4 regions of the Bradyrhizobium sp. SZCCHNS1050 genome follow, and region 3 is predicted to be linked to each of the others. Evidence: predicted binding sites of a transcription regulator. Region 3 holds the regulator's gene; each other region holds the start of a gene.

Region 1 (5,389 bases), on a different contig from region 3:
ACCGTGCGCGGATTGATGCCCTGCTGCGAGGAGATCGCCGACAGCGCCGCGAGGCGGTCGCGATAGACGGCGGCAGTCTCGAATTCGAGCTCGCCCGACGCCTTCTCCATTTCGGCCGCCAGCAGCGCCTTCACCGCCTGGCTGCGTCCGGACAGGAAGTCGGTCGCCTCGCGCACCAGCTCGGTGTAGCCGGGGAAGTCGATCTCCTGGGTGCAGGGCCCGGCGCAGCGGCGGATCTGGTGCAGCAGGCAGGGGCGGGTGCGGCTCTCGAAGAACGAGTCGGTGCAGGAGCGGATCAGGAAGGCGCGCTGCAGCGCCGTGATGGTGCGGTTGACGGCACCGGCCGAGGCGAACGGACCGAAATAGCGCCCCGGCCTGGACTGCGCGCCGCGGTGCTTGAGGATCTGCGGCGCCCAATGGTCGCCGGTGATGAGAATATAGGGAAACGACTTGTCGTCGCGCAGCTGCACGTTGAAGCGCGGCTTGAGCTGCTTGATGAGGTTCGCCTCCAGCAGCAGCGCCTCGGTCTCCGTGGTGGTGGAGACGATCTCGACCGTCACGGTGGCTGCGATCATGCGCAGGATGCGCGCCGGCAGCGGCGCGTTGGCACGCGCATAGGACGACAGGCGCTTTTTGACGTTCTTGGCCTTGCCGACATAGAGCACGTCGTGCGCCGCGTTGAGCATGCGGTAGACGCCCGGCGAGGTCGGCGCCAGCCGCACCGCGTTCTCGATCGCCGCGTGGCCGATCGCGAGCGGACCTTCGCCGACCGCCTCCAGGCTCTCCTCGGCCAGCTCCGGCAGCCGGCCGTCATCGTCCTCGTCCGCAGCCGATGCGGCGGGATCGAGGTCGGGCGTGTCGATGGTCTCGGGCGGCAGGTCGGCCGCGCCACGCCGGCTCGGGGGCGCCGGCGCCTTGGGTGGATCGGAGCTGTGGGTGGTCATGTCCGCAAACTAAGCGCTGCCGCGCCGTCTCGCCAGCTTGCGATGGCGCCATGCACAGGGCAGGGCGGTAACGCTTCGTTAAGCACGTTAATGGCCGGGTAACCCGGCTTAACAACGGCTTAACCTAAAACTCTCGATAAATGCTCACGAAAGAAGCGAGAGTTCCGTAACCACGCCGGCCCGCGCACCACAGTCGCGCGGCGCAGGCTCCGGCGGGTGACGGCGAGTGGCGTGGAGTGAGCGATGAACAGGTTCTTGGTCGGTGCTGCCGCCGCGGCGGGCTTGGGCGCGGCGGCTCTCGGATCGGTCTCGGCCCAGGCGGCGGATCTCGGCTACGGGCGCGGCGCGCCCTATACCGTGAACCAGCCCCTCAACGCCTACAGCTGGGCCGGGCCCTACCTCGGCGGCACGCTGGGCTATGAATGGGGCACCGTCGGCAACAACCCGACCAAGCCGTCCGGTCTCACCGGCGGCCTGACCGCGGGTTACAATTGGCAGAACGGCCCGTGGGTGTTCGGCGCCGAGGGCGACATCAACCTGACCGGCGCCAATGACACCTTCGCCCCGTGGAAGTTCTCGAACCCGTGGTTCGGCACATTGCGCGGCCGCGCCGGCTACGCCTTCAACAACATCCTGTTCTACGGCACCGGCGGCCTCGCCTTTGGCGGCCTGCGCGCCGAGACCTTCGGTCTTTCGGAATCGCACACCACGGTGGGCTGGACGCTCGGTGCCGGCACCGAGTTCGGTCTGGCACAGAACTGGACCGCCAAGATCGAGTATCTCTACGTCGATCTCGACAGCAGCAATTTCGTGATCACGGGGGCGAAGAACGACTATCGGTTTGGAATTGTGCGCGCAGGCATCAACTTCCACTTCTGATGGCAACGAGGGAATAGGAAGAAGAAACGTCCAACGACAACCTCCCGGCCGCTCGCGCGGCCGGGATTTTTTTGTCGGAGCGCTCTGTGCAATCTGGCAGGCGTGCATCATTGCGCGCGGCCTGCACGTACGAGCCGGCAATGCTGTGCACGCGAGCAGGCGCTGCCGACAGCTTCCAAACCAGCGAAGAGGTGGCGTCGAGGCGCGCCCGGCTGCAATCATGCCGGCGCGTGCACCACCGCCAGGCGGGCTCGCCCTAAGACGACAGCACCAGGTTCACCGCTTTCGGGCCCTTGCCCTTCTTGTCCGGCTCGACCTCGAAGCTGATCCGCTGTCCTTCGGTCAGGTCCTTCAGGCCCGCGCGCTCCACCGCCGTGATGTGCACGAACACGTCGCGTCCACCGTCGTCCGGCTTGATGAAGCCGTAGCCGCGTTCGCCGTTGAAGAACTTGACCGTCCCAGTCATGGCCATCGGGAAACTCCTCCCCCGCAATGCTTCCTCCACTGCGCGCCCTGCGCAGCGTCCGACCGGACATCACTTTGATCGGAAAGCGTTGGCCACCTTAACGCCCAGCGCTCGCCGCGCCGGATCGCCGGATCTTGTTAGGCCTTGATCACCCCGCCGCAACCATTCGCGGAAGCGGAACGTAAAGCCAGTCTTACAATCGGACACAATAATACGGTTCCGCGCCGATTGACTACGGCTTTTCGACCAGTCGCCGTTTCAAGCTTTGGGGAATTCGAGTCGGAAGCGCGCCGCGCCGCCCTGGCCGAGGGGCTTCTGCAGTTCCTGCAGGATGAGCTTCAGCTCGTCATGTAATGTCCAGGGCGGGTTGACGATCAGCAGCCCGGTCGAGGTGAGCGCCTCGCCTTCGATCTGCGGCGCAACACTGAACTCGATCCGCAGAACCTTGCCCGGCGGCTTGGCCGCGGCTGCGAGCGCCGCGACACGATCGCTCAGCTCTTCCGTCGCACGCCGGCTCTTGGCGGGATACCACAGCACGTAGATACCGGTGGTCCACTTCGCGAAGGCCGCGGCGAAGCGATCGGCGAGCCGCTCGAACTCATCCTTCGCCTCGAACGCCGGATCGATCAGCACCACGCCCCGGCGCTCGTTCGGCGGCACGAAGGCGGGCAGGGCGACCCAGCCGTCGAGATCGACGACACGGGCCTGGGTGTCGCGGCGCAACTGATCGATCAACTGCTTGCGGGGGATCGGCGCGAGCTCGCACAGGGTCATGCGGTCCTGCGGCCGCAGCAGCGCGCGCGCGATCAGCGGCGAGCCGGGATAGGCGACCAGTTCGGCCTTGGGATTGAACGATCGGACGATATCCAGATAGGGCTGGACCAGCGCATAGGCCTGATCCGACAGCCGCGCCTGCAGCACGCGGGCGATGCCGGTGAGGTACTCGCCGCTGCGCGTCGCCTCGTCGCCGGTGAGGTCATACAGGCCGGCGCCGGCATGGGTGTCGATCACCCGGAACGCGGCGGGCTTCTCCTGGAGGTAGACCAGGATGCGCGTCAGCACGATGTGCTTGATGACGTCGGCGAAGCCGCCGGCGTGGAAGGCATGTCGGTAGTTCATGCCATCCGGTTACGCCGTTCCGCGTCAAAAGGGTACCCCGTCGATGCGCCGGACGCCCTCCGGAGAGCCGCGGATGAGCGCCGCCGCAGGCCGACGCGCTGCGTCGCCCGATTCGCAGCCGCTAGCCGCCGCGGACCGGCGGCATGTTGACCTCGTCGCGCCGGCAGGCCTGCCGGTCGATCTCGTCGCAGTTGCGAAACTCCAGATCCTTCGACAGACAGATCCGGACCTCGCTCAGCCTGGTGCGGTTACAGGTGACGGCAATGCCCGATGTCGTGAGCTTGGGGTTGGCCTTGATGAAGGCCTCCTCGATCGCCGCCGGCGCCACCGTCTTGGCCTCCGCGAGATCGAGGAATTCCGGGGGGATCTTGATGGCGGCGCGGGCCTTGCGGATGGCTTCGAAATAGGCCTTCGCCGACACGCCGGCGCAGGTGCCGTGCTTGTCCCACTCGTTGTAGATCAGGCCCGGCGCCGGCATCAGGTCGAGCATCGAGGTCATGATGTTGCGGGGCAGGCGCGGCGCCGGCTGCTCGCAATATTCGGGGTAGCCGTTCTCGTATTGCGGCCACAGCCCGTGCACGACGAACGAGTACGGTCGGCCGCTGCATTGCTGGGACCGGCTGCCGCGACCGCCGCGCTCCTCGGCTTCGGCGCAGTACGAGGGCGACCACGACAACGAGAGAACATAGAAGTCGAACGCGCCCGGCGCATTCTGGCGGCGGTCCTGCGCCTCGGCGGCGCCAGCCGTGAGCACACCGAGCAAGAGGGCAAAGCAGGCGATCGTTCTGGACAACAGGACGGCAGGTCGGCACAGGCAATCGAACATGGCGTACTCCCCGGAAAATGCCAGGAGCCTACCAGCACACGGGAACATTTCAAGAACAAAAATGGCTGCCCCAAGGCAGCCATTCGTCAGCCGGCCGCCCGCGCGAGCGGCCGATACGCCGGGAAAGGCAAATCAGGGCTTGGCGGCGCGGCAGGCCGGATTGAAGGCCCAGTTGCGATCGAGGCCGACGACGCAGAACTCGACGCCCTGGTCATAGCCGGCGAAGCCGCCATCCTCGATGATCGAGAAGTTGACGGTGCGCGCCTTGCCGTCGCTGATCATCACGCTGCCGGTGCAGAAGCGACGCGGAATGTTGTCGGACTGCCAGGGCCGGAAGGCGATCTCATGGACATTGGCGACGCCGGTGATCGTCAGCGAGGAATTCCAGAAGGTGCTCTCCTTGTCCTGGAATCGCGAGACGATGGTCGGAATGGCCGCCTCGCAAGGCGCGACCCGGCCTTCATATTTCGGACCGGACAACCAGAAGTTCATCTCGAGCGGGTTGGCGGCCTGAGCCGGGGCGGTGGCGACGATGGCGGCAAGCAGCGCGCCACAGGCGGCGCCGAACATCTTGAAAGGTGAGCTGAAGTCGCGCATGGGCCGTCCGCAAGGCTGATCCGGGAGCGTGGACCGTGCCGCGGCGGCCACAGGAGGTCAAGTGCAACGCGGCAACACTCCACGATTAGTCCTGTTAACGCGAGGCCGGTGTTCTTTTCTTGACCGGACAGGACCTTTAGAATGGCGGGCCAGATCGAGGAGAATGCAATGCGGACGCTGATGGCCGGATTCGTGAAGACTGCAGGCCTCGTGGCCGCTGGGATGGTGCTGGTTGCGGCATCCGCCCAGGCCGACGTGGTGCCGCCCTTCAAGGGCAACGACACCGGCGGCATCATCGCCTTCCAGCTGGCCCAGACCACGGATGCGCGCCAGCTCGCGGTCGATCATTGCGCCTCCTACGGCAAGGTCGCGAAGTTCCGCGCCGTCGATGCGCGCTACGGTGGCTACGTTTCGTTCGCCTGCCGCTGGGTACCCTATGGCTCGGCGCAGCGGCCGCTGCGGACGCTGTACTGACCTTCCATCAACTGCCGTTCTCCCAATTGCCACTTTTCTGCGGCATTCGCTCCGGCATCGATCAACGAGCCGGAACGGGGCATA
Region 2 (5,389 bases), 110 kb from region 3:
CGTTGCAGAAACATCGAGCCCGCCGCTCTGCAGAGAGCGGCGGGCTTTGCTGTCATGAACCGATATCGACCACATGCGTCATTGCGAGGAGCGCAGCGACGAAGCAATCCAGAGTCGCGTACGCGGCCCTGGATTGCTTCGCTTCGCTCGCAATGACGATCGATAAAAGGGAATTGAGGGCAACTACTCCGCCGCTTCGCTCGCCGCGCCGCGGCCGCGCTTCTTCGGCTTGGCCGACTTCTCCAGCACCGGCTTCAGGAACTGCCCGGTGTAGCTGCGCGGGGCCTTGACGATGTCCTCCGGCGGGCCCCAGGCGACGATCTCGCCGCCGCCGTCGCCGCCCTCGGGGCCGAGGTCGATGACCCAGTCGGCGGTCTTGATGACCTCGAGATTGTGCTCGATCACGACGACCGTGTTGCCCTGCGCGACCAGCTCGTGCAGCACCTCCAAGAGCTTCTTGACGTCGTGGAAGTGCAGGCCCGTCGTCGGCTCGTCCAGGATGTAGAGCGTGCGGCCGGTGGCGCGCTTGGACAGCTCCTTGGCGAGCTTGACGCGCTGCGCCTCGCCGCCGGACAGCGTGGTGGCCTGCTGGCCGACGTGGATGTAGTCGAGGCCGACGCGGCGCAGGGTCTCGAACGTGTCGCGTACGCGCGGCACCGCCTTGAAGAACTCGGCGGCCTCCTCGACGGTCATGTCGAGCACGTCGGCGATCGACTTGCCCTTGAACAGCACGTCGAGCGTCTCGCGGTTGTAGCGCTTGCCCTTGCAGACGTCGCAGGTGACGTAGACGTCGGGCAGGAAGTGCATCTCGATCTTGATGACGCCGTCGCCCTGGCACGCCTCGCAGCGGCCGCCCTTGACGTTGAAGGAGAACCGGCCGGGCTCGTAGCCGCGCGCCTTGGATTCCGGCAGGCCGGCGAACCATTCGCGGATCGGCGTGAACGCGCCGGTATAGGTCGCGGGGTTGGAGCGCGGCGTGCGGCCGATCGGCGACTGGTCGATGTCGATGATCTTGTCGATGTGCTCCAGGCCCTCGATGCGGTCGTGCGGCGCCGCCGCCTCGTTGGCGCCGTTGAGCTTGCGCGCGATCGCCTTGTAGAGCGTGTCGATCAGCAGCGTCGACTTGCCGCCGCCGGACACGCCTGTGATCGCGGTGAACAGGCCGAGCGGGATCTCGGCCGAGACGTTCTTGAGATTGTTGCCGCGGGCATTGACGACCTTGATGGTGCGGCGATGGTTCGGCGGCCGCCGCTCGGGCACCTCCACCTCGAGTTCGCCGGTGAGATATTTGCCGGTCAGCGACGCCGGATTGCGCATGATCTCGGCCGGCGTGCCCTCGGCGACGATGTTGCCGCCATGGGTGCCGGCGCCGGGACCGATGTCGAGCACATAGTCGGCGAGGCGAATTGCGTCCTCGTCATGTTCGACGACGATGACGGTGTTGCCGAGGTCGCGCAGCCGCTTCAGCGTGTCGAGCAGGCGGGCATTGTCGCGCTGGTGCAGGCCGATCGACGGCTCGTCGAGCACGTAGAGCACGCCGGTTAGCCCCGAGCCGATCTGCGACGCCAGGCGGATGCGCTGGCTCTCGCCGCCGGACAGCGTGCCGGAGGAGCGCGCCAGGGTCAGGTAGTTGAGGCCGACGTCGAGCAGGAAGGTGAGGCGGTCGCGGATCTCCTTGAGGATGCGGGTGGCGATCTCGGTCTGCTGCGCATTGAGCTGCTTCGGCACCTCGGCGAACCACTCGCCGGCCGCCTTGACGGAGAGGTCGCTGATCTCGCCGATGTGCTTGCCGCCGACCTTGACGCACAGCGCCTCGGGCTTCAGGCGGTAGCCGTTACAGCCGGCGCAGGGCACGTCGTTGAAGTACTTGCCGAGCTCCTCGCGCGCCCACTCGCTCTCGGTCTCGCGGAAGCGGCGCTCGATGTTGGTGATGACGCCCTCGAACGGCTTCTTGGTGTCGTAGGCGCGGACGCCGTCCTCATAGGTGAACTTGATCTCGTCGTCGCCGGAGCCGTGCAGCAGCGCGTTCTGCGTCTTCTTCGGCAGATCCTTCCACTTGGTGTCCAGCGTGAACTTGTAGAACTTGCCGAGCGCGGTCAGGGTCTGCAGGTAATAGGGCGACGACGACTTGGCCCAGGGCGCGATCGCGCCCTTGCGCAGGGTGACGTCCTTGTCGGGAATGACGAGGTCGGCATCGACGTGCTGCTCGACCCCCAGGCCGCCGCATTCCGGGCAGGCGCCGTAGGGGTTGTTGAACGAGAACAGCCGCGGCTCGATCTCGGGGATCGTGAAGCCGGAGACCGGGCAGGCGAACTTCTCCGAGAACAGGATGCGCTCGGGCCCGCTCTTATCGTGGATCTTTGCGGTTTTCTTTTTTTCCTTCTCCTCCGCCGGCGCGGCCGAGGCGGGAGCGTCCGCGAACTCGATGACGGCCAGGCCTTCGGCGAGCTTCAGCGCGGTCTCGAAGCTCTCCGCGAGGCGCTGGCCGATGTCGGGGCGCACGACGATGCGGTCGACGACGACGTCGATATCGTGCGGGAACTTCTTGTCGAGCGTCGGCGCCTCGGCGAGCTCATGGAAGGTGCCGTCGATCTTGACGCGCTGAAAGCCCTTCTTGAGATATTCGGCGAGCTCCTTCTTGTACTCGCCCTTGCGGCCGCGCACGACCGGCGCCAGCAGATAGAGGCGGGTGCCCTCGGGCATCGCCAGCACGCGGTCGACCATCTGCGAGACGGTCTGGCTTTCGATCGGCAGGCCGGTCGCCGGGGAGTAGGGCACGCCGACGCGCGCCCACAGCAGGCGCATGTAGTCGTAGATCTCGGTGACGGTGCCGACCGTCGAGCGCGGGTTCTTCGAGGTCGTCTTCTGCTCGATCGAGATCGCCGGCGACAGGCCGTCGATCTGGTCGACGTCCGGCTTCTGCATCATCTCCAGGAACTGGCGGGCATACGCCGACAGCGATTCGACGTAGCGGCGCTGGCCCTCGGCATAAATCGTATCGAAGGCGAGCGAGGATTTGCCGGAGCCGGACAGGCCGGTGAACACGACGAGCCTGTCGCGCGGGATCTCGACGTCGATGTTTTTCAGATTGTGCTCGCGGGCGCCGCGGATGGTGATGGCCCGCAGGCTCGACTGGTTGGCTTGCGCGCGCTGCTTGGCCTTGAGCACTTCATCCATGACGATCGTCCCACGGCGCAGAGTCGCGCCATCGTTGCAGGCGCGTTTCGCCGGAAGCCGGCCATCGGACGCCAGGGGGAAAAGGTATGGTCGGAACGTAGGAAGAACGGAGCTGGATTTCCAGTGCCGTCAGCGAATCATCAACAATGCGCTCAGGGAATGGCAGCGACTGGCAGGAGGCTGCCGGTTCCGTCCTGTTTTGTGCACGATCCCACAAAGAAAAAGCCTCCGCTCTTGCAGAGCGGAGGCTGTGTGCGTTGGCCCGGAGGCAAAAACTTAGAAGTGGTAGTTGATGCCGACCTGACCGGAATGCACGTTGAGGGTGCCGGTCGTGAGCGTGCCGAGGCCGGTGAAGGTGTAGCTCTCGCCACCGAAGCTCTTGTAGAGGTACTCGCCCTTCAGCGACCAGTTCGGGGCGAACATGTACTCGACGCCAGCGCCGACGGTCCAGCCGGAGTGGATCTTGCTGTCGGCAGCGGCGAAGCCGGGGGCCGTCAGCGAGATGCGGTTGTCGGCCCAGGCGTAACCACCGGTCGCGTACAGCAGGGTCGGGCCGAAGGCGTAGCCGATGCGGCCGCGGACAGTGCCCCAGTCGCGGATCTTGGACTCGGCGTTGACACCGAGCGCGCCGACGTTTGCGTTGATGTCGGCCCAAGCGGCGTCGGCCTCGAGGCCGAACACGACAGCACCCTGCTGCCAGTTGTAGCCGACGGTGCCGCCGGCGAAGCCGCCCTTCATGGCCGCGAAGTCAGCATTCTCGTTGGCGTAGCCGCCCATGGCACCGATGTAGAAGCCGGTCCAGGTCAGCACCGGCGCGGCAACCGGGGCCTTGGTGTAGGTCGGGCGTGCGGCAAGATCAGCGGCGGCAGCGGGAGCGGCCAGGGCGGCCAAGGCCACGGTCGCGAGCAGGATCTTCTTCATTCCAGTCTCCAGTTTATTTTTATTCCTCGAAGTCCGCATCGCACCGATAAGCTTACGCACGAAACAGACTCACCCGTTCAAGTTGACGAGGTTCCTATAGCCCGGTTCCGTACGGATTACCGTCACCCTGAAGACACACTCGCGCCCAAACCGCGTTTTTACGGCCAAGTTCCAGAAAGCCTATGTCGCTCAGTTACTTGGTTCCGGGTGTGGCGAGCCGGCAAGGTGGCATCAGGGCAACAAAAAAGGCCGGCTTTCGCCGGCCCTTCTCGGAACCTGTCGGTTTGCAGGCATCAGTACTTTGCGATGACCGGGCCGCCGAAGTGGTAGCTGAGGCCGGCCTTGACCGTGTGAACGGTGTCCTTCCACTCGGAGCGGTTGAGCGCCGCAGCGCTGTACTGGATCGTGCTCTTGCCGAAGTCGAGATAGTTGTACTCGAGCTTGGCCGACCAGTTCGGCGCGAACATGTATTCGGCGCCGGCGCCGACCGTATAGCCCCAGCGGGTGGTGTTCTGGCTGAAGACGTTGCCGGGCACGCCGTCATAGCGATGCTGCAACTGGCCCACCGCGGCGCCGCCGCTGACGAAGAACAGGGCGGGACCGGCGGCATAGCCGAGGCGGCCCTTGATGTCGCCGAAGCTGGTCAGCTTGGTGAAGAAGGTGTCGCCGACGCCGGCATTGACCACGGCGGAGCGGCCGTTGATGTCGGCCCAGTGATAGTCGCCTTCGAGGCCGAACACGACGTTGTCGACCTGCCAGTTGTAGCCGACCACGCCGCCGACGAAGCCGCCATTGGTGTTGTAGTTCTGGGTGCCCAGGAAGCCCGGCGCATTGAAGCGGCCGAGGAAGGTCTCCTTGCTGGTGCCCCAGCCGCCGCCGCCCTGGATGCCGGCGTAGAGGCCCGACCAGCTCAGGATCTGCGCGACCATCGGCGGCGCCTTGGTGTACGGGCGGGCCGCCATGTCGGCCGCCGACGCGGATGTGGCGGATGCGATGCCGACGAGCGCCGTCGTGATCACAAGCAACTTCTTCATCAAATTCTCCCCCGGGAGGTTGGAATGACAAGCGATGGGCAAGTCATACACAGGGCATCCCGGAGAGGCTGTAACGCGCCCGCCACAGAAATGAAAAAGCGTTATATATCATATATTTAGCACAAAAACGCCGCGACGCTGCCGGGCTGTTGACACGAAAAAGGCCGGCGCGACGGCCGGCCTTTCCGAATGCGTGCGAGCGGCGGCTTTTTTCAGTAGCGCGTGCCCATCGGCGCCCCGAATCGATAGTTCACGCG
Region 3 (5,389 bases):
CTCGTGCCCGTGCTCGCGTCGGTCGAGCACGACCGTGCCGCCTATGTCGAGCCGAATGTCTGGATTCGGCATCCGCTCTGACGCGGTGCAGGTCGTCCGCGCGACGATCAACGCGCCGGCACGACGCGCTCGTTGAGAAATCCGATCACCACGTCGAACGCCTGCCGTCGATTCCGCTCCATCAGGATCATGTGCGTGCCCTGCCCGATCTCGACCAGGCGCTTGTATGGCGCGCTCACGAGGCGAACGAACAGGTCGTGCGCCATCCCGAAGCGGACATCCACATCCCATTCCGTCGCGAGCACGAGAACCGGGCAGTCGATCGTGCTGGGATCGTAGATCGGCTGGTCCACGGTCCAATGCTCGTCCATGTGGCGCGTGCAGATCGAGGGCGTCGCGGCAACGCATATGACGATCGCCTATGACCGGCGCGGATTTGGTGAGACGGTCGCCTATGAGGAAGCTCATTCTCCGGTCGAGGACCTGCTCGCCGTCGTCGACGCGCTCGCGCCGGCGCGGCCGGCGACGCTGATTGCCTGCTCGCAAGGAGGCCGCATCGCGCTCGACTTCGCGCTTCGCCATCCGTCACGTATGGCATCGCTGGTGCTGATCGCACCTTCGATCAGCGGCGCGCCGGAGCCGGTCTATCCACCGGAGATCAAGGCGCTAACGGCGTCGTTGGCCGCTGCCGAGGCCGCACAGGATTGGGATCGGGTCAGCGCTATCAAGGCGCATCTGTGGGTCGACGGTCCCTTGCAGCGCGAGGGACGCATCTCCGGCGAGCCGCGCGAGACGTTCCTGAAGAAGAACGCCGCCGCACTCCGCGCGCCGCCAACCGGCGCGACTCTCGATGTGGCACCAGCCTTCCCACGCCTCGCGGAGATCGTCGCGCCATCGCTCGTCATCCGGGGGGACTTGGACTTTCCTCACATCCAGCAGCGAAGCAGGCTGCTCGCCGCAACAATGCCGAACGGGTCAGGACATGAGCTGGCCGGAACGGCGCACCTGCCGAGCCTGGAACGTCCGCAGGAGGTCATGCGGTTGATTGCGGACTTTCTCGCGCGATCGTGAGGCAGCGGCCCGGAAACGGCCCACAGCAGACGGTCAGAACGCAGGGAGCGGCCTAGGCCCTTGGCCGCGCCGTGCGCGTTCGGTTAGAAGGCGATTCATTCGATCTGCCGTCTCCGTCCGAAGGAACTCTCATGGCCCTGATGCCGGTGTCTGATGCGTTGTCCGCCGTGCTCGCCGGCGCCGAACCGCTGGCCGAGGAGCAGGTCGGGCTGGACGAAGCGTTTCACCGCATCCTGGCGCGGGACATCGCGGCGCTGCGGACGCAGCCGCCCGAGGCGATGTCGGCAATGGACGGCTATGCCGTGCGCGCGGCGGACGCCGCCCAGGCCAAGGCGCGGCTGAAGATCATCGGCGAGGTTGCGGCAGGGCGGCCGTTCGATCGCGTGGTTGGACCCGGCGAGGCGGCGCGGATCTTCACCGGTGGCGTTGTTCCGGAGGGCGCGGACGCGGTGGTGATCCAGGAGGACACAATCGCCGAAGATGGCCACGTCGTGATCACCGAGGCCGCGATCAAGGGCCGGCATATCCGGCCGGCGGGCGTCGACTTTCACCAGGGCATGGTGCTGCTGAAGTCCGGGCGCCGGCTCAGCGACCGCGACCTGTCGCTGGCGGCCAGCATGAATCATCCGGCGCTGCCGGTGCGGCGCCGGCCGAAGGTGGCGCTGCTCGCCACCGGCGACGAGCTGGTGATGCCGGGCTCGACGCCCGGCCCGGGCCAGATCGTCTATTCCAACGGCTACGCCTTGCGGGCGCTGGTGCGCAACGAGGGCGGGACCCCGATCGATCTCGGCATCGCCGCGGATACGATGGAGGCGACGATCGCCGGCATCCGCCGGGCCCGAGAGGCCAAGGCCGACATCTTGATCACGACCGGCGGCGCCTCGGTCGGCGATCACGACCTGGTCAAGCAGGCGCTCGAAGCCGAGGGCGTCGAGATGGCGTTCTGGAAGATCGCGATGCGGCCGGGCAAGCCGATGATGCACGGACGGCTCGGCGACGTCAGGGTGATCGGACTGCCCGGCAATCCGGTGTCGTCCTATGTCTGCGCCCTCCTGTTCCTGGTGCCGCTGATTCGGCGGCTGCTCGGCCGCGACGAGGCCGTGATGCCGCGCGAGACCGCCCTGCTCGGCCGCGAGCTCGGGCCGAACGATTCGCGCGAGGACTATCTGCGGGCGCGGCTCGAAGAGCGCGCCGACGGCACGCTGGTTGCGACCCCGGTGAGCCAGCAGGATTCGTCGCTGCTTGGGAATCTCGCGCTCTCGCAGGCGGTGGTGATCCGGCCGGCGTTTGCTCCGAAGGCGCCTGCCGGCAGCCCGTGCGAGATCCTGCGCCTGCCGAACTGAGCCGCTTCCCCGGTAAAGCCCGGTCTGTTCATCATATTTTTAGGATTGCGGAACACACATCGAACATATAGTGTCCGTTCATGATTTGTTTTTAGTATGTTGCGGGCGACGCGATGACGGTCCGACTCCAGGGCGCTCTCAGCCGGTTTGTGCGCGAGGCGCAGCTCCTGGACTCGGACGACAACAAACCGGGGACCAGGTCGAGATGCTGACGCGCAAACAGTACGAACTTCTGCGGTTCATCAACGAGCGGCTCAAGGAAGCCGGCGTGCCGCCGTCCTTCGACGAGATGAAGGATGCGCTCGATCTGCGCTCGAAGTCCGGCATTCATCGCCTGATCACGGCGCTCGAGGAGCGCGGCTTCATCCGCCGGCTGCCCAATCGCGCCCGCGCGATCGAGGTGATCAAGCTGCCCGAGCTGTCACAGGCCGCCAACAACCGCCGCGGCTTCACCCCATCGGTGATCGAGGGCAATCTCGGCAAGGTGCGCACCAGCACTCCCGCGCTGGACGATGGCGAGCGCCCCGTCGCAGTGCCGGTGATGGGCCGCATCGCCGCCGGTACCCCGATCGAGGCGCTGCAGACCCGCAGCCACACCATCAGCGTGCCTGCCGACATGCTCGGTAACGGCGATCACTACGCGCTCGAGGTACGCGGCGACTCCATGGTCGATGCCGGCATCCTCGACGGCGACATGGCGCTGATCCAGCGCAACGAGACCGCCGACACCGGCGACATCGTGGTGGCGCTGATCGACGATGAGGAAGCGACGCTGAAGCGCTTCCGCCGCCGCGGCGCATCGATCGCGCTGGAGCCGGCCAACACCGCCTACGAGGTACGCATCCTGCCGCCGAACCGGGTGAAGATCCAAGGCAAGCTGGTCGGGCTGTACCGCAAGTACTGATCGCGAATGGGATCGGTCGATGGGCGGCGGGCGCACGCGCTTTCGCCGCCGATCGGAGGCTGCCCAGCAAAATACGTCACGCGCGAATGCACCTCATGATGTGCAGCGCGGCATGCTCAAACGCTTGTGATCGGCCGCGGGCACACGCGATGCAGATCAGCGCAGAATTGCCGCGAAGCGCGCGCTAACATCACCATCGATGTCCACTCTGATAGAGGCCTGCGCCTGTCCGGGGGGAGCGTGGGTCGGCTATCTCTCAACGAGGAGCGATCCGATGTGTGACTACAGCCTCCATGCGGTTGCGTCCCGTCCCGCCAAGGTCGGCGAGACGTTGATCTCGATGACCTTCCGTGGCACCGCCACCCGCGGCTTCGCGCTGGAGAGCGAGCCGACCGTCGCAGTCTGCATGCTGCCCGGCACCGAGTTGGCCTTCGCCGAGGACGTCCGCTACGACAGCCGCTGGCTCTGGACCCGGACGATCCGCGAGCGCGTCGCAAAGTTCAACAGCATCGAGACTCACATTCCCGATCGCCATCACGACGCGATCGAATTCGCCGATGGCCGCCACGTGCTGGTGACCCAGCTCTGCGAGGGCCAGCGCGTCACCGTGCTGCAATTGCCGGTCAGCAAGCAGCCGGCGGAGCGACGCCCGGACATCGCCGAGGACGTGCCGCCTTCGCAGGCCACACCGATTCGCCGCATCAGCATCACCTGAGGGGTCTCCGCATCGGCATTTCTCTCGGTCGTGAGCGAGCTTTCGACCGTGGGAGATTTGGGTTCTGCAAGCGCAAAGTCCTCTCGGGCGAACCTCACGCCCCGGCATCGCATCGGATAGGAACGACATCCCTCGGCCGGCATGATGTGCCGGGGGAGCCTGCCGCCGTGGTCAACAAGATCGATTGGAACAAGGCCGCCGGGATCACCGAGCCCGGCTGCAATATGCTTGTGTTCGGATGGCTGACAGTCACGGCTGACGACATCGCCATCTGGCAACGCTATCCGCGCGCTGCGTTCACGCTGGCCGAAAGCCCCTCGCTGTTCGATGGACTTGGCAACATGGACCTGGCGACACCGAGTATCATCTCGGCACGTTCGAGCTGCCCGGCACTCAGTCTTCTTCGCCCTGCTCCGTCTCCGGCGGCGTCGCGTCCTGAGGCCGCACGGCCGGCGCGCGCGGCGTCAGCGTCGTGTCGAACTCGCCGGCCTCGGCGGGCGCCGGCCACCATGGGCGGTCAGTGCCGCCGGCGCGCGCCGGCGTGACGGCGAAGCTCCTGCCCTGCCGCACCAGCATCAAGGCGCCCTGCTGCCGCAACCGCTCGCGATCGATGACGGCCGCCGCGCAGGATGACGGCGCGGCGCGCGCGGTGACGATGAGCGCGGCACGGGCGCAATCATCGGCGAGCGCCTCGGCGCGCAGGGTCAGGGCGGCGAATCGGCCGTCGGCCATTGCGACCACGCAGCCCGCCTCGTCGCAGGAGACGCCATCGGTGAGCGATGAATCCGCCGGCAGCCGGGCATCGGCGTCGGCCGCGAGCCACTCCTTGGTGGCGAACACGTCCTTGCCGATGCGCATCGCATGCAGACGCCCGTCACGGCCGCGCACCGCCACCGCGCGCCCATCGCCGGCGATCAGCGCGTCGGGCAGCGGCGTCGCGGCGGCCCACGCGGTGGCCACCACGAGCCCCACGGCGCCCGACCAGCGCAGCGGTGTGCGCAGCAGGCCGATCAGGATGACACCGAGGCTGGCCAGGATCAGTGGACCGATGCCGAAGGCCGGGATGCGCCCGACCGCGCCGGGCAGCGCCGCCACCCAGCGCGTCACCGCGATCATCCAGTCGATGCCGAGGCCCATCAGCGTCCACCAGGGACCGTCGAGCCCGAACGGCGCCGCCACGAGGCCCATCAGGCCGGCCGGCATCACCAGCGCCGAGACGACCGGCATCGCTGCGAGATTGGCGAGCACGCCATACGGCGTGACGCGATGGAAATGGAAGGCGGCATAGGGCGTGGTCGCGAGCCCCGCGATCAGCGAGGCCAGCAACAGCATCGCAAGCTCGCGGCCGCCCCACAG
Region 4 (5,389 bases), on a different contig from region 3:
CCGAGACAAGGACCTTGAAACGCAACATGATACGCACCGACGGGGCAGGCCTAATGACGGAACGCGGGCCTTATGGTTGTCGGAGCGTAAAGAGAAGTCGTTACCAGAGTGTTGAGGGGGAGGGGGCGCCCTTACGCCGCGTGGCGATTGTCCTCCGCCAGCGCGCGATACGACAGCGCCTCGGCCAGATGCAGCCGGCCGATCGCATCAGTGTGGTCGAGATCGGCGAGCGTCCGCGCCACGCGCAGCACGCGGTGATAGCCGCGGGCGGACAGCCGCATCGTCTCGGCGGCTTCGCGCAGCAGCTTCTGGCCGGGCGCATCCAGCCTGGCGACCTCGTCGAGCACGGCGGCGGGGGCCTCGGCGTTGGTCCGGATGTGTGGCAGGCCGGCCTTGGCATAGCGCTCGCGCTGCAGGTCGCGTGCAGCGGCGACGCGGGCGGCGACCTCGGCCGAGCCTTCCTTGGCGGGCGGCAGGATGAGGTCGGCGGCGGTGACGGCGGGGACCTCGATGCGCAGGTCGATGCGGTCCATCAGCGGGCCGGAGATGCGCATCTGGTAGTCGGCGGTGCAGCGGTCGATGCGGCCGCGCTTGCAGGCGTAGCCGGGCTCGAAGGCGTTGCCGCAGCGGCACGGATTCATCGCCGCGACCAGCATGAAGCGGGCAGGGTAGGTGACGCGGTGGTTGGCGCGCGAGATCGAGACCTCGCCATTCTCCAGCGGCTGGCGCAGCGAATCCAGCACGCGCGGATCGAACTCCGGCAGCTCGTCGAGGAACAGCACGCCCTGATGCGCCAGCGAGATCTCGCCGGGGCGGGCGCGCAGGCCGCCGCCGGTCAGCGCCGCCATGCTCGCGGAATGATGCGGGCTGCGGAACGGCCGTCGCGACGTCAGCGCGCCGCCCTCGATCTCGCCGGCGACCGAGGCGATCATCGAGACTTCCAAGAGCTCCGCCGGCGACAGCGGCGGCAGGATCGAGGGCAGCCGCGCCGCCAGCATCGACTTGCCGGCGCCGGGCGAGCCGATCATCAGCAGATGATGCCCGCCGGCGGCCGCGATCTCGAGCGCGCGCTTGCCGCTCTCCTGGCCCTTGATGTCGCGCAGATCGAGCAGACTGGCGGGTGCCTCCTGGATCTTCGGCTGCGGCCGCGACAGCACCTGCGTGCCCTTGAAATGGTTGGCGATCTGGATCAGCGAGCTCGCCGCGATGATCTGCAGGTCCGGGCTCGCCCACGCCGCCTCGGCGCCGCAGGCGGCCGGGCAGATCAATCCTTCCTCGCGCGCATTGGCGCCGATCGCCGCCGGCAGCACGCCAGCAACCGGCGCGATCGAGCCGTCGAGTCCGAGCTCGCCGAGCACCGTGAAGCCGCCGAGCGCATCCGGCGGAATGGCCCCGATCGCGGCCATCAGGCCGAGCGCGATCGGCAGATCGTAATGGCTGCCTTCCTTGGGCACGTCGGCTGGCGCCAGGTTGACGGTGATGCGCCGCGCCGGCAGCGCCAGGCCCGAAGCGATCAGCGCCGAACGGACCCGCTCGCGCGCCTCGGACACGGCCTTGTCCGGCAATCCGACGATCGCAAACGCCGGCAGCCCCGGCGCGACCTGGACCTGCACGTCGACCGCGCGGGCCTCGATCCCCTCGAAGGCGACGGTGGAAACGCGCTGGACCATGATGCCCCTCCCGGACAAGGAGGCTAGCGGAAGCCGGCATCGTTCGCAAGAACAATACGGGAACATCGTTGTTGCCGCGCTCTGCCGCAATCCATTAACGACAGCCGCGTGGGGTTTCAGCTCCGCCCGCTGCGCTTAACGCCCCTTTAGTCCGGCCTTCGCATTCTTCCTCAATTGATGATCGACCCGCGCCTCCGTCACAGCCGAGGGAGGCGCCCAACGAGGGACGTGCGATGCCTCCAGCGCCTGCGGCAGCTCCGACCGCCAAGACGCCCGCCGGTGATGCGCGGACGGTGTCCGAGCTCGCCACCGACATGCTGCGCCGGACCACCAGCCTGTTCCTGGCCGGTCCGCGGCCGGCGTCCGCCGAGCAGCTCGATCTCTACGATCAGATGTTCGCCCGGCTGATGCCGCAGGTCGCGACCGAGTTGCTCGCCGAGCTGAGCATGGCGCTCGCCGGCGTCGAGCGCGCGCCTTACGCGACGGCGCGGATGCTCGCCGTTCACCCCGAATTGCGCGTCGCCGGGCCGATGCTGGCCAAGGCGGCGGTGCTGACCGAGCGCGATCTCGCCGAGTTCATCCGCACCGGCAGCCCGGCGCATCTCGTCGCGATCGCCAGCCGCAGGGGCATCGGCGACAGCCTCACGACGCAGCTGATCGCGCGCGGCTTTCCGGCGGTGCGCATGGCGCTGGCGCAGAATCTTTCCGCCCGGCTGTCCGAGGACGGCTATCGCAGCCTGTTCAAGATCGCCGAGCGCGACGAGGATCTCGCCGAGAAGCTGGCGCTGCGCACCGACCTGCCGGCCAAGCTGTCGCGGGCCTTCGTCGCCGCGGCCAGCGAGGGCGCCCGCGCCCGCTTCATCAAGGCCGCGCCGCCGGCGACCCGCGCCACCCTGCAGGCGACGCCGACCCGCTCGCCCGGCGCGGCAATGCGCGCGATCTGGGATTATCAGCAGGTCAAGGCCGAGGTTGCCGCCCTCAGCCGGACCGGCAAGCTCGGCGACTCCGCCGTCAACCGCTTCTGCGCCACCGGCGATTTCCCTGCCGTGATCGCAGCGCTGGCGCTGCTCTGCGTCGTCACCATCGAGACGATCGAATCGCTGCTGGAGGAGGACCGCATCACGGACCTGCTGCTGGCCTGCAAGGCCGCGCGGCTCAGCTGGGCGACGACGTCGATGATCCTGCGCGACCGGCCCGGCTGCGACGCGCTTCCGGCCGATGACCTCGAGGAGGCGCGCAAGCGCTTCGAGAAGCTCGCACTGTCAGAAGCGCAATGGAAGGTGCGCGGGCTCGAATCGCGCTGAGCGAGCGCGAGAAGCGGCGTCAGCCCGGCGGCGTGCTCGGATAGGCCGTGAAGTCGATCTTGAACATCGCCGGATCGAGCTTCTTGGTCGTATCCAGATTGTAGACGGCAATCGTGGTGTCGTAGCCCTGCGGATCGGTCACGGTCCACTGCTTGAGCTGGCCGTCCTTGGCGCCGAGCATCAGCATCAGCCGGCTGGTCCCGATCAGGGCCTGCTTCTCCTCGATCGTGATCGTGACGTAGAGGTCGTCGGCGGCGACCGCGATCACGTTGGTGTCCTTCAACAGGTCGATGCGGTCGGACAGCAGATAACGCAGCGGCGTCTGCGACAGCGGATAGACGTCCTGGGTCGCGAGCTTGCGGTCGCGCACCACCAAGGAAGAGCCGTCGGCGATGATGTCGATCGGCGTCGGCGGCTCGTATTCGAAGCGGACCTTGCCGGGCTTCTGGATGTAGAAATCGCCCTTGGTCTTGCTGCCGTCCGGGCCGACCTGGACGAAGTTCCCGACCAGGGTCTGCAGCGACGACAGATAGGCGCTGACCTTGGCCGCCTGCGCCTTCTGGTTGGCGTCGAACGAGGTGAAGATGCTGGCCGGCACGTTGCGCCGGGGATCGGGAATGACCGGGTTGGGCGGGGCCGTCTGGGTGGTCGAGGGGCTCTGGCCGGCCCGCTGCTGGTCGGAGGCGCTGAGCTGGGAGCCGCTCTTCGGGCCTGATTTCGGAGCCGGCGTGCCCTGCGCGGCGGCGTGACCGGACGCACCGGCGACAGAGCATATCGTCACGGCGCAGGCGACCAGCCAAGCGCCGATCCGGCGCCCGCGCCAAGCTGCGTGATACGAAAACGTGCTGTTCAACAAGGAGCTTTTCAAAACGACGTCCTGAGGTTTTACGCGTTCTATCCCGGTTCGGCCGGGCAGCGTGATCGTAATCGCGTGAAGATCGGGCACCGAAGCGGCGTTTCTGCGGCCATCGGGGCCGTCAGAACCCGCCTTCCTCCTCGGGCACCAGGATCTCGCGCTTGCCGGCGTGGTTGGCCTGGCCGACGATGCCTTCCTGTTCCATCCGCTCCATCAGCGAAGCGGCCTTGTTATAGCCGATCTGCAGCCGGCGTTGAATGTAGCTGGTGGAGGCCTTGCGGTCGCGCTTGACCACGGCGACCGCCTGGGAGAACAGGTCGTCGCCGCCGCCACCGCCGCCCATGCCGGTGGCATCGAACACGGCGCCATCCTCCTCGCTCGGCTCCTCGGCGGTGACCGCCTCGAGATATTCCGGCGAGCCCTGTGCCTTGAGATGCTTGACGACCTTCTCGACCTCCTCGTCGGAGCAGAACGGGCCGTGTACGCGGCTGATGCGGCCGCCGCCGGCCATGTAGAGCATGTCGCCCTGGCCGAGCAGTTGCTCGGCGCCCATCTCGCCGAGAATGGTGCGGCTGTCGATCTTGGACGTGACCTGGAAGGAGATGCGGGTCGGGAAGTTCGCCTTGATGGTGCCGGTGATGACGTCGACCGACGGGCGCTGCGTTGCCAGGATGACGTGCAGGCCGGCGGCACGCGCCATCTGCGCGAGGCGCTGCACCGTGCCCTCGATGTCCTTGCCGGCGACCATCATCAGGTCGGCCATCTCGTCGACGATGATGACGATGTAGGGCAGGGGATCGAGGTCGAGCTTCTCTTCCTCGTAGATCGCCTTGCCGGTCTCCTTGTCGAAGCCGGTATGGACGGTGCGCGTCAGCTCCTCGCCCTTGGCGCGCGCTTCGCCCAGGCGGGCGTTGTAGCCGTCGATGTTGCGCACGCCGAGCTTGGCCATCTTCTTGTAGCGCTCCTCCATCTCGCGCACGGCCCATTTCAGCGCGACGACGGCCTTCTTCGGATCGGTCACGACCGGCGTGAGGAGATGCGGGATGCCGTCATAGACCGACAGTTCGAGCATCTTCGGGTCGACCATGATCAGCCGGCACTGGTCGGGCCTGAGGCGATAGACCAGGCTCAGGATCATGGTGTTGATGGCGACCGATTTGCCCGAGCCGGTGGTGCCGGCGATCAGCATGTGCGGGGTGCGGGCGAGATCGATGATGATGGATTCGCCGCCGATGTTCTTGCCGAGGCAGAGCGGCAGCTTGGCGACGCTCTCGGTCGCCTCCTTGGCGACGAGCAGCTCGCGCAGGTACACCTTCTCGCGATGCGCGTTGGGCAGCTCGATGCCGATGGCATTGCGGCCGGGCACGACCGCGACGCGCGCCGACAGCGCGCTCATCGAGCGGGCGATGTCGTCGGCAAGACCGATGACGCGGGACGATTTGATGCCCGGCGCCGGCTCCAGCTCGTACAGCGTGACGACCGGGCCGGGATGCGCCTTGACGATCTCGCCGCGCACCCCGAAGTCCTGCAGCACACCTTCCAGCGCGCGCGAATTGGCC

Evidence for each region. Region 3 encodes LexA, which represses DNA repair genes until DNA is damaged. Its sites were predicted from a motif close to TGTTCNNNNTGTGTTCNG; they were not measured.
Region 1: QX094_RS05190 (ribonuclease T2) is a predicted target of LexA. The motif match lies at 4,275-4,292, and genes of this name have one in related genera.
Region 2: uvrA (excinuclease ABC subunit UvrA) is a predicted target of LexA. The motif match lies at 3,269-3,286, and genes of this name have one in related genera.
Region 4: QX094_RS12125 (YifB family Mg chelatase-like AAA ATPase) is a predicted target of LexA. The motif match lies at 1,718-1,735, and genes of this name have one in related genera.

The regions. Positions count from the first base shown of each region.
Region 1 is NZ_JAUETR010000001.1:1,104,119-1,109,507, reverse strand. Features, by position in the region: gene uvrC (excinuclease ABC subunit UvrC) at 1-944, opposite strand, end outside; gene QX094_RS05205 (porin family protein) at 1,188-1,823, shown strand; gene QX094_RS05200 (cold-shock protein) at 2,080-2,295, opposite strand; gene QX094_RS05195 (23S rRNA (adenine(2030)-N(6))-methyltransferase RlmJ) at 2,548-3,408, opposite strand; gene QX094_RS05190 (ribonuclease T2) at 3,530-4,234, opposite strand; gene QX094_RS05185 (hypothetical protein) at 4,367-4,831, opposite strand; gene QX094_RS05180 (hypothetical protein) at 5,000-5,305, shown strand; gene QX094_RS05175 (DUF3617 domain-containing protein) at 5,389-5,389, shown strand, end outside.
Region 2 is NZ_JAUETR010000002.1:245,068-250,456, forward strand. Features, by position in the region: gene uvrA (excinuclease ABC subunit UvrA) at 184-3,177, opposite strand; gene QX094_RS25550 (porin family protein) at 3,454-4,098, opposite strand; gene QX094_RS25555 (outer membrane protein) at 4,392-5,132, opposite strand; gene QX094_RS25560 (outer membrane protein) at 5,345-5,389, opposite strand, start outside.
Region 3 is NZ_JAUETR010000002.1:132,689-138,077, reverse strand. Features, by position in the region: gene QX094_RS25010 (hypothetical protein) at 1-81, shown strand, start outside; gene QX094_RS25005 (hypothetical protein) at 108-371, opposite strand; gene QX094_RS25000 (alpha/beta hydrolase) at 370-1,071, shown strand; gene glp (gephyrin-like molybdotransferase Glp) at 1,203-2,414, shown strand; gene lexA (transcriptional repressor LexA) at 2,620-3,318, shown strand; gene QX094_RS24985 (hypothetical protein) at 3,593-4,033, shown strand; gene QX094_RS24980 (ComEC/Rec2 family competence protein) at 4,427-5,389, opposite strand, start outside.
Region 4 is NZ_JAUETR010000001.1:2,666,792-2,672,180, reverse strand. Features, by position in the region: gene QX094_RS12130 (hypothetical protein) at 1-28, opposite strand, end outside; gene QX094_RS12125 (YifB family Mg chelatase-like AAA ATPase) at 132-1,670, opposite strand; gene QX094_RS12120 (DUF2336 domain-containing protein) at 1,904-2,974, shown strand; gene QX094_RS12115 (outer membrane lipoprotein carrier protein LolA) at 2,994-3,755, opposite strand; gene QX094_RS12110 (DNA translocase FtsK) at 3,952-5,389, opposite strand, start outside.